DNA from 4 places in the Pseudoalteromonas sp. Of7M-16 genome. Region 1 is predicted to be linked to each of the others. Evidence: predicted binding sites of a transcription regulator. Region 1 holds the regulator's gene; each other region holds the start of a gene.
The links. The regulator sigma-54, encoded in region 1, starts transcription at its own class of promoters, with help from an activator protein. The targets are predictions, from matches to a motif close to GTTGGCACGNNNNTNGNNT.
Positions count from the first base shown of each region.

Region 2: the regulator sigma-54 is predicted to act here: its motif matches at 1,975-1,993, upstream of MHN81_RS18275 (flagellar basal body rod protein FlgF).
Region 3: the regulator sigma-54 is predicted to act here: its motif matches at 1,201-1,219, upstream of fliE (flagellar hook-basal body complex protein FliE).
Region 4: the regulator sigma-54 is predicted to act here: its motif matches at 1,872-1,890, upstream of MHN81_RS24220 (ferritin-like domain-containing protein).

Region 1 is NZ_JAKRFY010000003.1:280,030-283,221, reverse strand. Features, by position in the region: gene rapZ (RNase adapter RapZ) at 1-143, opposite strand, end outside; gene ptsN (PTS IIA-like nitrogen regulatory protein PtsN) at 156-611, opposite strand; gene hpf (ribosome hibernation promoting factor) at 615-902, opposite strand; gene MHN81_RS04995 (RNA polymerase factor sigma-54) at 929-2,440, opposite strand; gene lptB (LPS export ABC transporter ATP-binding protein) at 2,482-3,192, opposite strand, start outside.
Region 2 is NZ_JAKRFY010000018.1:138,946-142,137, reverse strand. Features, by position in the region: gene MHN81_RS18285 (flagellar hook assembly protein FlgD) at 1-531, shown strand, start outside; gene flgE (flagellar hook protein FlgE) at 570-1,919, shown strand; gene MHN81_RS18275 (flagellar basal body rod protein FlgF) at 2,030-2,794, shown strand; gene flgG (flagellar basal-body rod protein FlgG) at 2,813-3,192, shown strand, end outside.
Region 3 is NZ_JAKRFY010000018.1:77,277-80,468, reverse strand. Features, by position in the region: gene MHN81_RS17995 (sigma-54 dependent transcriptional regulator) at 1-1,100, shown strand, start outside; gene fliE (flagellar hook-basal body complex protein FliE) at 1,254-1,589, shown strand; gene fliF (flagellar basal-body MS-ring/collar protein FliF) at 1,615-3,192, shown strand, end outside.
Region 4 is NZ_JAKRFY010000032.1:59,747-62,938, forward strand. Features, by position in the region: gene MHN81_RS24215 (LodA/GoxA family CTQ-dependent oxidase) at 1-676, opposite strand, end outside; gene MHN81_RS24220 (ferritin-like domain-containing protein) at 688-1,695, opposite strand; gene MHN81_RS24225 (di-heme oxidoredictase family protein) at 2,206-3,192, shown strand, end outside.

The DNA.
Region 1 (3,192 bases):
TAGCTATCAGAGACACTGCGAACTAGAGCAGGCAGCAGGTTAACTGGAATATTATCAGCGCAGTAATAACCCAAGTCTTCTAAAACTCTTAATGCAACAGATTTACCTGAGCCAGAGCGGCCACTGATAATTATGAGTTCCACGTTTAATTCCTATTATTTATCAAACTCAACAAGGACTTGATGAAGCTCGCTATCATTACTTGCTTGCCTAAGTCGTTTACAAAAAGCTTTGTTATTTAGTTTACCAGCGATACTGGCTAAGGTCTCTAAATGTTGTTTATTTTCACCGTCTGGTACGATGAGTGCAACAAAAATGTCCACATTGCGATCGTCATAGGCATCAAAAGGAATGGCTTGTTGGTTTACAAGTATGATGGCAATAATGTTATTTAAACCTGGCAACCTGCCATGCGGGATCGCTATCCCTTTACCTATCCCTGTACTGCCTAGCTTTTCGCGGTTTAAAAGTGCTTCTAGAATCTCATGTTGATTGGCACTTGGAATTTTTGACTGCGCCAGCTCACTAATATATTGAAGTATTCTTTTTTTACTATTAAAAAGGACCGCAGCTTTGCTACAGTCCTCGGAAATGAGTGTGCTAAGTTTCATGATTTAGTGTCGAGTTAGCTTCTCTTTATGTTTAATCACTTGTCGATCTAGCTTATCAATCAAACCATCAATTGCTGCATACATATCTTTATGCTCTGTAGAAGCAAACAATTCACCTCCGTTGACATGCAATGTGGCTTCTGCTTTTTGTATGAGTTTTTCGACATCTAAGATTACATGTACGTTGTTGATGTGATCAAAATGCCTTTCTAGCTTCGCAAACTTACTCGTTACGTAGTCTCTTAATGAATCGGTAATTTCTACATGGCGACCAGTTAAATTTAGTTGCATAAGCATTTTTCCTTCTTTTGTTACGCCTAAATCAAGCTCTTACGTTGATTAGACGGTGGAATAGCCAAAGACTCTCGGTATTTGGCAATAGTACGTCTTGCCACCTTAATACCTTGATCAGCTAATACATCTGCAATTTTGCTATCACTTAAAGGCTTAGCAGCGTTTTCAGCAGCAATTAGCTTTTTGATGAGTGCTCGGATCGCTGTGGAAGAACATTCACCACCATTCTCGGTACTAACGTGGCTCGAGAAGAAGTATTTCAATTCATAAATGCCACGAGGCGTGTGCATGTATTTTTGCGTTGTTACTCGAGATATTGTCGACTCGTGCATGTCAACCATTTCAGCAACATCATTGAGTACCATAGGTCTCATTGCCTCAGGGCCATGTTCAAAGAATGCCTGTTGTTGCTGCACAATGCAATTAGTAACTTTCAATAAAGTTTCATTTCTGCTTTCAAGGCTTTTAATAAACCATTTTGCTTCTTGTAAATGAGAGCGAATGAATTGACTGTCACTGCTTGATTTTACAGAGCGAGACATAGCAGCATAATGATCGTTAACTCTTATTTTAGGCATAGAATCAGGGTTTAGCTCAACAACCCAACGTCCCTTGACCTTTTTAACGGAGACATCGGGGATTACGTAATCGGCCTCTTCTTGCACTATACTTGCAGCAGGCTTAGGGTTTAAGCTGTGGATCAACGTCATCACTTCTTTTAGCTCACCTTCTTTGAGCTTTGTTTTCTTCATGATAGTACGATAATCACGATTCGCTAATAGATCGATATGTTCATCGATAACTAGCTTGGTTTGTTCAAGCCAAGGCGTGCCTGCCGCAAATTGATTGAGTTGCACAATTAAGCATTCCTGAAGGCTTCGAGCGGCGATCCCTACTGGGTCAAAGAGTTGGATGCGTTTTAGGACAGCTTCAACTTCATCGAGCTCGACGGGGTCTTGATCATTGTCGAGATTCAAGCTTTCTAAAATGTCTTCGCACGATACTGTTAAAATGCCAGAGTCATCTACACCCTCAACAATTGACAGTGCGATCAACCTGTCCGTCGCGCTAAATGGTGTGAGCTCAAGCTGCCACATCAAGTATTCTTGCAAGCTTTCAGTTGTCTGTCCTTGGTAGACGCTTTCATCTTCAGGCATAGGCCCTGATGAACTTACCGGCGCCGCACTGATGTATTCATCCCAAGTCACATCCATCGCCATCTCATCGCTGAGGGTCTCTTTATTTAGAGCTGTATCAGTGTCTTGTTCATAATCGCTGATCTGTGGCTCAGGGATCTCCTCAGAGCTGGACTCTGCTTTTTCGCTTGCCTGTGATTGCTCTTGCGTTTTGTCTAGACCGTTGTCAAAAGATTCTTGTTCGTTTTCTTCTACTTCCAATAAAGGATTGCTGTCCAGCGCTTCTTGAATTTCTTGCTGGAGGTCTAATGTGCTCAACTGCAGCAGGCGTATCGCTTGCTGTAGTTGTGGTGTCATTGTTAATTGCTGCCCCATGCGCAGCTGTAGCGATTGCCTCATGTATCTCTAACAATCCTTTCTGTTGTTACGCTTATTCTTAACTATAGCCTGAATTGTTCGCCTAAGTAGACATCTCGGACTGTTTGATCCGCTAAAACATGTTCAGGGCTACCTGAAGCAATTAATTCACCATGGGAAACAATATAGGCTTTTTCACATACATCCAATGTTTCACGTACATTGTGATCTGTGATCAACACACCGATTCCACGATTTTTTAAATGCTCAATAATTTTCTTTATATCTAACACTGAAATGGGATCAACGCCAGCAAAAGGCTCATCTAATAGAATAAATTTTGGATCTGCGGCTAAAGCGCGAGCAATTTCTACTCGACGACGCTCTCCACCGGAAAGCGCCATTCCTAAACTAGAGCGAATATGTTGAATATTAAATTCGTCCAATAATTCGTTTAGTATCGTTTCACGCTGAGCTTTATTTAGGTCTTTACGTGTTTCCAAAATAGCCATTAAATTTTGATAAACCGTCAACTTTCTGAATATCGATGACTCTTGTGGTAAATAGCCGATCCCCATACGTGCGCGGCTATGCATTGGCAGCAAGGTGATATCCTGCTGATCAATATGAATGCTGCCTTTGTCACTTGGCACTAAACCCACAATCATATAAAAAGTGGTGGTTTTACCTGCGCCATTAGGCCCTAGCAATCCCACAATGCTTCCAGCTTCAACACTGAGTTCGACGTTTTTTACAACTTGTCTGCCTTTGTAGCTTTTGGCGAGTGCTGTGGC
Region 2 (3,192 bases), on a different contig from region 1:
AGTAAACCTGCTGACAATGATCAAATGATCTCTCAGATGACAAATTTTACCATGGCTGAGGGAATATCAAACTTGAATACCAAGTTTGAATCACTAGCTGCATCAATGACGTCAAACTCAGCACTTCAAGCTTCGGCGTTAATTGGTAAAAAGGCACTGCTAGAATCCGACACTGTTGAGCATGGTCCAGGCATGCAGTCACGAGGATCCATCATTGTTGCAGAGCCCGTTGAAAAGCTCACTTTGAGTATTGTTAATGATAAAAATGAGCTCGTTAGGAAAATAGAGCTAGGGGAACAGAGTGTTGGTGCGACACGTTTTGATTGGGATGGCTTGAATCAAAGCGGCGACCCAGTGCCTCCTGGTGAATACACGATTAAAGCTGAAGGGCAAACAAACGGTAAGTTTGAATCTTTGCCTACAGCGACTTTTAGAAATATTGATAGTGTTAATGTTAATGGCTCTCAGGGCATTGTAATTAACACCAAAGCTGGTGCAGTTAGATTAACTGACGTTGCAGAAATAGCGTAATCAAAAGATTTTAACCTTAATTATAGAGGTATTAGAGTATGAGTTTTAATATTGCTTTAACAGGACTAGCTGCTGCCCAAAAAGACTTGGATACCACAGCTAACAACATTGCAAACGTAAATACGACAGGTTTTAAAGAGTCGCGTGCAGAGTTCGCTTCAGTTTACGCTTCGTCAGTATTTAGTGCAGGTAAAACTAAAAATGGTGATGGTGTTTCAACGACAATGGTTGCCCAACAGTTTCACCAAGGTTCTTTAAACTTTACCCAAAACTCACTTGACCTTGCGATTACAGGTGAAGGTTATTTTGCAACAAGTGAGGAATTAGGTGGTCAAGACTATACATTTACACGCGCCGGTGCATTTAAACTCAATAAAGATAACTTTATCGTTGATGCCAATGGTAACTTTTTACAGGGCTTCCCAGTTGATCCTAGTACAGGTGATACGACTTCGGTGAGTTTGAGTACATCTTCTGCATTGCAAATTCCGGATGCGTCAGGTTCTCCTCGTGCTACCACGAATGTTTATTCTTCGTTTAACCTAGATTCACGTGCAACGGCACCGTCTGTACCGTTTGATCCTACAGTGAGCGCGTCATATAACAGCTCGACGTCGACGACTATTTACGACTCACTGGGTGAACCTCATACATTACAGTTCTTTTTCCGTAAGGAAGACCCTACAACCAATGCAAATGAGTGGCAGGTATATGCGACGCTTGGAGGCCAGCAGTTTGATGCCACCGGTACGCAGATTGCGGCGCCTCCTGGGACCCCAATCACCGAATTTGGTTTTAACGCGCAAGGTTTTCCTGAAGATACAGGTAACCCAGCAGTGCCAAACACCGGTACTACATTCAATCCATTAACACTTACCGGTACTAACTTATCTGGCTTGTTGACCAACGGTGCGACATTCCCGTCAGATATCCAGATGAACTGGCGTGATGAAACTAATACTAGTTCTAAACTACCAACTCAGTTTGCGAGTCGATTCGAAGTTAAGGCGCTTGACCAAGACGGCGCGACTACTGGCCGATTAGCGGGTATTGATATCGGCGCGGACGGTAAGATTGTTGCCTCTTACAGTAATGGTGACTCTACCTTCTTAGGTCAGGTAGCAATGGTACGATTCTCTAACTCACAAGGTCTAACTGAGGCTGGAAATACAGGTTGGAAGAAAAGTTTAACATCAGGTGAGCCTATCGCAGGTGAGCCGGGCTCAGGTACGTTAGGGTCAATCAACTCTTCAGCATTAGAGCAATCGAATGTTAACTTGACCAACGAGCTAGTTGATTTGATAAGTGCGCAGCGAAACTTCCAAGCAAACTCAAGGGCACTGGAAGTAAACTCGACACTACAACAAAATATATTGCAAATCCGATAACACTAATCACATTTCAAAAGCCGCATTCGCGGCTTTTTTATTTTTTGACACTCACCTTGGCACTAATATTGCTTTTATCACTATATATTGAACAGTTTTAGGTCGTTCTCATGGATAAAATGCTATATGTCGCCATGTCTGGAGCTAAACAAAGCTTACGCGGTGTAGCGCTAAAAGCGAACAACTTAGCAAATGCTAATACCACGGGTTTTAAAGCAGACTTTGCTCAAGCTCGCTCTATGCAAGCGTTTGGTGAAGGCTTGCCGACACGTGTATTCGCCATGCAAGAGCGTCCAGGAACAAATATGTTAAGTGGTGCTGTCGCAGAAACTGGACGAGATTTGGATATCGCGGTTGATGACAAGTCTTGGATAAGCGTCATGGATGCTAGCGGTGAAGAAGCTTATACAAAAGTGGGCACGTTAAATATTACAAGTGATGGTTCTTTGGTGACCAGTCATGGTCGTCAATTAATTGGCGAAGGTGGACCAATCATTCTTCCTCTTCCAATAGACAAAGTGGTATTTAGCGATGATGGTTCAATTCAGATTCGCCCTCAGGGGGCGCCCGCCAATTTTTTGGAAACTGTAGATAGACTCAAAATTATTACCGCAGACAACTCAAAGTTGGAGAAAGGTAATGATGGTCTATTTCGACCCAAAGAAGATCAGCTTGAAGATGGCCATTGCGGCTTTTGTGAAGTATCACCTACAGCAAAAGTCATGAGTGGCTATTTGGAAATGTCCAACGTCAATCCAGTTCATGAGATGGTGGATTTGATTAACCACCAGAGGCAGTTTGAAATGCAAATGAAATTAATGAAGTCAGCAGAAGAAATCGACGAGCGACACACTTCGCTCCTGCGCATAGTATAAGAGAGTGAGGTATAGATTATGAATCCTGCATTGTGGATAAGTAAAACAGGGCTCGACGCCCAGCAAACTGACATTTCAGTTATCTCGAATAACTTAGCCAACGCCAGTACCGTTGGTTATAAAAAGAGCCGAGCAATCTTTGAAGATTTACTCTATCAAAATATTAACCAGCCAGGTGGGCGTTCATCACAAGATACCGAACTTCCTTCAGGTTTAATGCTCGGTGCTGGTTCTAAGGTGGTTGCCAACCAAAAGAACTTTTCACAAGGTAATATGATAAGTACCGAAAACTCTCTTGATTGGATGATACAAGGTCCTGGCTTTTTTGAAATTCAAATGCCTGATGGCACAATCGCCTACTCGCGCAATGGTCAGTTTACAACGGACGAAACGGGCCG
Region 3 (3,192 bases), on a different contig from region 1:
CATTTGCGCCAGAGGTGCTACTCAATATGGTCAGCCGTTATATGCCAGAGAAAGAGAAAGAAACGGATGGGCCAATTGTTGCAGATGAAAAAAGCTTGCAGCTTTTGAATCTCGCCAAAAAAGTGGCGTTGTCAGATGCCAGTGTCATGGTGTTGGGTCCAAGTGGCTCAGGTAAAGAAGTTTTGGCACGTTATATCCATGACAACTCTGAGCGAAAGAGCGAACCTTTTGTTGCAATTAACTGTGCTGCAATACCTGAAAACATGCTTGAGGCAACATTATTCGGGTATGAAAAAGGTGCCTTTACCGGGGCGATTCAAGCATGTCCAGGTAAATTTGAGCAAGCGCAAAAGGGGACTATTTTACTTGACGAAATCACTGAAATGGATCTTGGTCTGCAAGCTAAGCTGCTCCGTGTATTACAAGAGCGTGAAGTTGAAAGGCTAGGTGGTAGGAAAACCATTGAATTGGATGTCAGAGTTTTGGCAACCAGTAACCGAGATTTAAAAGATGCGGTTGCAGAAGGCAAATTCCGTGAGGATTTATACTATCGCCTGAATGTATTTCCGTTAACATGGCTACCATTGAAAGACAGAGCCGCAGATATTGTGCCTTTGGCGATGCATTTAATGGACAGACATTGTCAAAAGTCCAACCAGCCGACACCTCAGCTTACTGTGGCTGCTCAGCAAAAATTATTGCAACATGCATGGCCGGGTAATGTTAGGGAACTCGATAACGTAGTTCAGCGTGCCCTTATTCTACAACAAGGCAATGAAGTATCTGATGCGGATGTTTTTATTGAAAATTTGATTCCCATTGAAGCTTCAGGAGAAACCATCCTCAACCCAAATCCAGTTGAATTGGATGCATCTCCTTTTAAAGTAGAGCCTGTTGAAGAGCAAAACCATACAACACCAGTAGATAGCCTGAGCTACAAAGAAGAGCTCCAAGACAAGGAACATCAAATTATTCTGGATACATTAACGCGTTGTAACGGTAAGCGTAAGGACGTAGCGGAAATACTCGGAATAAGCCCCAGAACGCTAAGATATAAATTAGCTAAAATGCGAGATTTAGGATTACCAGTTCCAGCCTAATTTATATAAAGCAACCAGTTATCAACTGGTTGCTTTATAACCTGTCAAAATATTGCCCCTCCAAATTAACTTGTAACCTTTTGAAATTAAAGGCTTAAAAGTTGGCATGATTAGTGCTTTATCCAGTGTAAGAGTATTTACAGGGTGAGCGACATGAAAATTCAAAACACCAGTCTATATCAAGAAATGCAATCTATGGCAGCGCAAGCGGGCCGAGTTCAACCACAGGCGAAGCCGCCTATTCAAGAAAGTGCTGCTACGTCAACGGCACAGTTTGGTGACGTACTGCAAAATGCATTGAATACAGTGGCCGGGTTGCAAAGAGACGCAAAAGAAAAAGTGACAGCCGTTGAAATGGGAGATCGCAGTGTCTCTTTGGCAGAGGCGATGATTGCAAAAAATAAATCATCGGTCGCTTTTGAAGCAACTGTACAAGTTCGTAATAAACTTGTAGAAGCTTACAAAGATATCATGAGCATGCCGGTATAATTGAAGAGATGATTGGAGAGTAACTGTGGCTACGAATCAAACGACAGATTTAGCACTTTCAGACAACCAAGCAGGTGCTGTAGCTGAAGGCGCAGACACCCAGCAAGAGCAAAAGTCTGGCTATTTTAGCGCTTTGAGCGGCGTTGATATGCTACGTCAAGTTACGCTCGTCATCGCACTGGCAATTTGCTTGGCAATCGCTGTTTTCATCATCATTTGGGCGCGTCAGCCAGATATGCGTCCGCTGGGTCAATATCCCACTGATGAATTGGTGCAAACCCTAGACTTTTTAGACGCGCAAAAAATTGAGTATGACCTTGAAGGCAATACCATCATGGTTGCCGAATCGGACTACCAAAATATCAAATTAAAAATGGCGCGAGATGGGTTTTCACAATCACCGTCGTCAGGCGCAGATATCTTAATGCAAGATATGGGTTTTGGTGTGAGTCAACGTCTTGAAAGAGAGCGACTAAAGCATAGCCGAGAGCAGCAGCTAGCTCGCACAATTGAAGAGTTGCAAGACATCAATCGTGCAAAAGTATTGTTGGCGATACCTAAAGAGAATGTATTTGCTCGCAGAGAGAAAAAGCCTTCAGCGACTGTGGTATTAACAATGAAACGCGGCCGTACACTAGATGGTGAAGAGGTTGACTCAATTGTAGATATCGTCGCGTCCGCGGTACAGGGCTTAGAGCCATCACGTGTTACTGTGACTGACCAAAATGGTCGACTGCTCAATTCAGGTTCTCAAGATTCATTGGCTGCTCGCTCACGCAAAGAATATGAAATTGAACGCAAACGTGAATCTGAATATCTATCTAAAATAGACAGCATTATGATCCCGGTTGTTGGGCTGGGCAATTTCACAGCACAAGTTGACTTGACCATGGACTTTAGTGCGGTTGAAGAAACGCAAAAGCGCTTTAACCCTGACTTACCTGCAGTGCGCAGCGAAACCACTTTTGAAGAGAGTAACATTGGCGGGATAACCGCAGGTATCCCAGGTGCGTTGAGTAATCAGCCACCGATGGACTCGAATATTCCTGAAGTAGCAGGTGCTGGTGGCAGCGGTAAAGGCACGACTCCGAGTCGTTCGCAAAAAGAGGCTACGCGCAATTACGAGCTGGATACAACGATTTCTCATAAGCGTCAACAAACTGGCGTGATCCGTCGGATCAGTGTCTCAGTAGCAGTCGATTATGTCGCAAAAGCGGACGCAGAAGGCAATGTTTCCATGGTGCCCCGCGCTCAAGAAGAATTAAATAACATTCGTCGTTTACTGCAAGGTGGTGTTGGTTTCGATATGCAGCGAGGTGATGCGCTAGAGGTTGTTACTGTTCCGTTTGTACGTGAAGATATTCTAGAGGCATCAGAGCAACCACTGTGGGAACAAGAGTGGTTTATGAAAGTTGCCCGTTTAGCAGCAGGTGCTTTGGTTATCATTGTATTGATAATGGCAGTAGTTCGCCCTATGCTGAAAAGACTTATTTACCCAGATGATACACTTGAGGACTACGATGAGGATGCACTTACTGCTGGTGTAGACTTAGGAGATAGTACTTTAGATATGTTAAGTAATGACTTTGATGAATCAGCTGTT
Region 4 (3,192 bases), on a different contig from region 1:
GCTTGGTGTCTTCACCCTTTTTTGGAATATCTAAATGGTCAAAGTGCATAAAAGGAAAGGAAAATGGGTAATCTGCAACACTGACTGTTTCGGCACCTTTTAAATATGCTGCCTGTGTGTGGCTTTCACTGTCGAACTGTGCAAGATCATTGTTTTGATCGACCACTCTTGGTCCAGCATCAATTACCAAACGGCGCAAACGGCTCTCATTGTAGGGGTCTAAGCCTTCAGGTAAATTTCTTAATACTGGAAAGTTTCCGTTTTCATAAGCAACAACACCATGATCATCGTCGTTGACAAACCATGCCGATTTTTTATTGGCTAAGTGCACACACCATTTAATATTTTTAACTGTCTTCCCTTGGATCTGAGACCCTATTGTCACTTCTTGTTCAGAAGCCTGTTCGGGGTAGCTTGGCTTATCAAGGTCGCTATATGCAAAGACTCTAAAACGTGCGGCTTGTCGCTTAAATGCTCCTTGTTGATCTCTCAGCTGGCTACTTTTGATGACCTCTCCAGTATCTGGGTCGAGCGGCAATCCGCCCTTTGTTTTATCTTCAGGCTTTCCTGGTTGAGGTAACGCCGCGATAGACTCTGGCGCAAGGTAATATTCTTCACTGTTTCCAACACGTGCAATGCCAATGGCTGGATGAACTCTAAATATTGTTTTAGGCATACTCATGTTCCTTATGATTCATTGGACATCGAAAAAACAGGTAGTACACCGTTTTGCCAACACGCGGATATCGCCGCGCCATTTTTGTACATCACAGTGGCAAAGTCTTTGGGCGTGTTACCTGTGGTGAATGTTTCATTCATAATCAACAGAAACTCATTGAAGTGAGAAAGTTGAATTTCCTGTAATTTTTTCTGCCGCTCGCCATAGGGTTCTATTGCAAATGTTTCGGGCAGTGGCTGCTTGAGCATATAAGTAAACTTCTCGTAGTGATCCCACGTTGGTTGAACGTCATCAACACGATTCTGATATTCAGGAGGGACATATTGTGCATCCTTGGCAACGCCCTCCCCTTGATCGACGATCAGATTGATTAGGTTATTCACTTGAGGAAGTCCCTGTTCACGAGACTCTGTAATGGTCAACTGCGTATCCGGATAGAAGCGTTCAAAATGATTAATTTGTTTATGGTTACCTTGAATACATTCTCTTAAATGATAGCAACCGTTTGCTATTGCACTATACAGCTCACCAATTGAACCATACTCATCGGATACCTGTGTGCTATCCGGCGCTGACCAATCCGGATACTCAATGATGCACATGGTATTTAATCTTTGAATATCAAAAGCACCAATGGCGGTTGAATAAGGGTAGTAAATATCTTTGGGGTTGGGTGTATCTAAGTCAAAGTCTAGATGTGGGATCTCTCCTCCGTACATTGGGGCACATATTTGAAGTTCTGTCCCATAGGCATTGGCGATGTTGGCAGCACTTTGCATATGCAGCATTTCTTGGTTAACGATAGACTTTATAAGTCGCCCAGCTTCGGTTGATTGATCCTTTATCGAATACATTGCCGCCATATAAAACGGGATTGTATACAGTTCAACATCAACCGCCCATTTAAGATGCTCGTGCAGAGCATCCAATGTCCAGAGATCATCTCTAGCCACTTTTTTGGGTTTAATGAGCTTTTTTGCCTTTAGCAAGGGCGAAGCATTGACAAGTTTTATCATGATAATTCCTTTATGGGTTTAGCTTGTCGCAAACCCACTTAATGCCATCCCCAGTCGCATCTATGGATCAATGCAAACTCTAAAGACATCGAGCGTAACTTTACGAACAAACTTTGACGGTACATAAGGAGTAAATGAGGAGCGAACCACGTTGACACGATCAAAAATGACTGTTCAAACAAAACACTAACCAACACGTAGCGTACTTGTTGAGTAACACCAATTTTGTCAAAAATGTATCGGGTAAAGTAGATGCGCGCCCCTCGATTGCTACTTACCTCATCGAAACCTTAGACTCGATATATCAAAATGCCAGTCAATTAACCTTACACTTTATTACACCAGCGGACGGACTTAATGTAACAAGATGTAATACCTTAAATCAGGCGGTGCGATACGCTTGAATGGGGCTGTTCTTGGCAAGAATAGTTTGATTTGAGACACAATGAGCAAGGGACTATGATGAAACACCGTCTGAACACATCAAGGGCCACGCTAAAGCTAGGCACAATGTCTGTTATACTAGTAAGCACAGTTGTTGGCTGCAACATATTTACCAATGAAGAGAAACCTGAAGAGCCAAACACATTTCAGTTTTCGGATTCTGGGATACGTAAAATTTCACCGGATCTCTACGTCGCTTTCCCAAAAGGAGGAAATGAGACCCCGCAGCGCGTTCCGAGTATAGATCAAGATACGCTACTAGCCGGTGGATATTCTCTAAATGAACTGCTTGAAGCTGGACAAAACCAGTTTAATGTTCCGTTTGACCCAGCCAATGGCCATGGCGAAGGCGCACAGGGCCCTAGATCTAAGCAAAGGTACATATGGAATAACCGGGGTGGTACCGATAAAGACCCAGCTGCGTGGCCATTTTTAAGAGTGAATGGTCTTGATTCACAAAGCTGTTTTGAATGCCACAATACCATTGGACAATACACACCAAACGACGCTAAAACGATTGCTCAGGTTCGAAAACCTGCGGCACAAGGGGGCTCTGCTGCTGTAGCCAGCAATGCTTTTATTAATGATCAGTTTCCAGAAGAGCTCTATCAATTACTGGGAACTGATCCAAACACCAAAGCGGTTATGACCAAGTTCGTACGCAATCCACCTCATGTATTCGGTACGGGTTATACCCAACGGTTAGCGACGGAGATGACAACCGAATTACAGGCTCAGGTAGAAGCGACCAAAATGGTTGCTCGATTGTATCGAAACGACACTCAGAGTATTCAATTGACATCTAAAGGCATTAAATTCGGACGTTACTCTGTCACCTGTAAAAAGGGCGGAATTGATGACTGTGATGAAAACACTTCAAAAGTTGTCGGCGTGCAGAAAGACTTTGTTGTTCGCCCGTTCCAATGGGGTGGAATTTCCTCTACGGTCAGACACTTTGCTCGCGACGCATTAGACTTTCACTTCAGCGTTCAAGCTGTTGAGAAAGTTGGCAACAAGGATTGTGACCAAGATGGTCTTATTAATGAGATCACA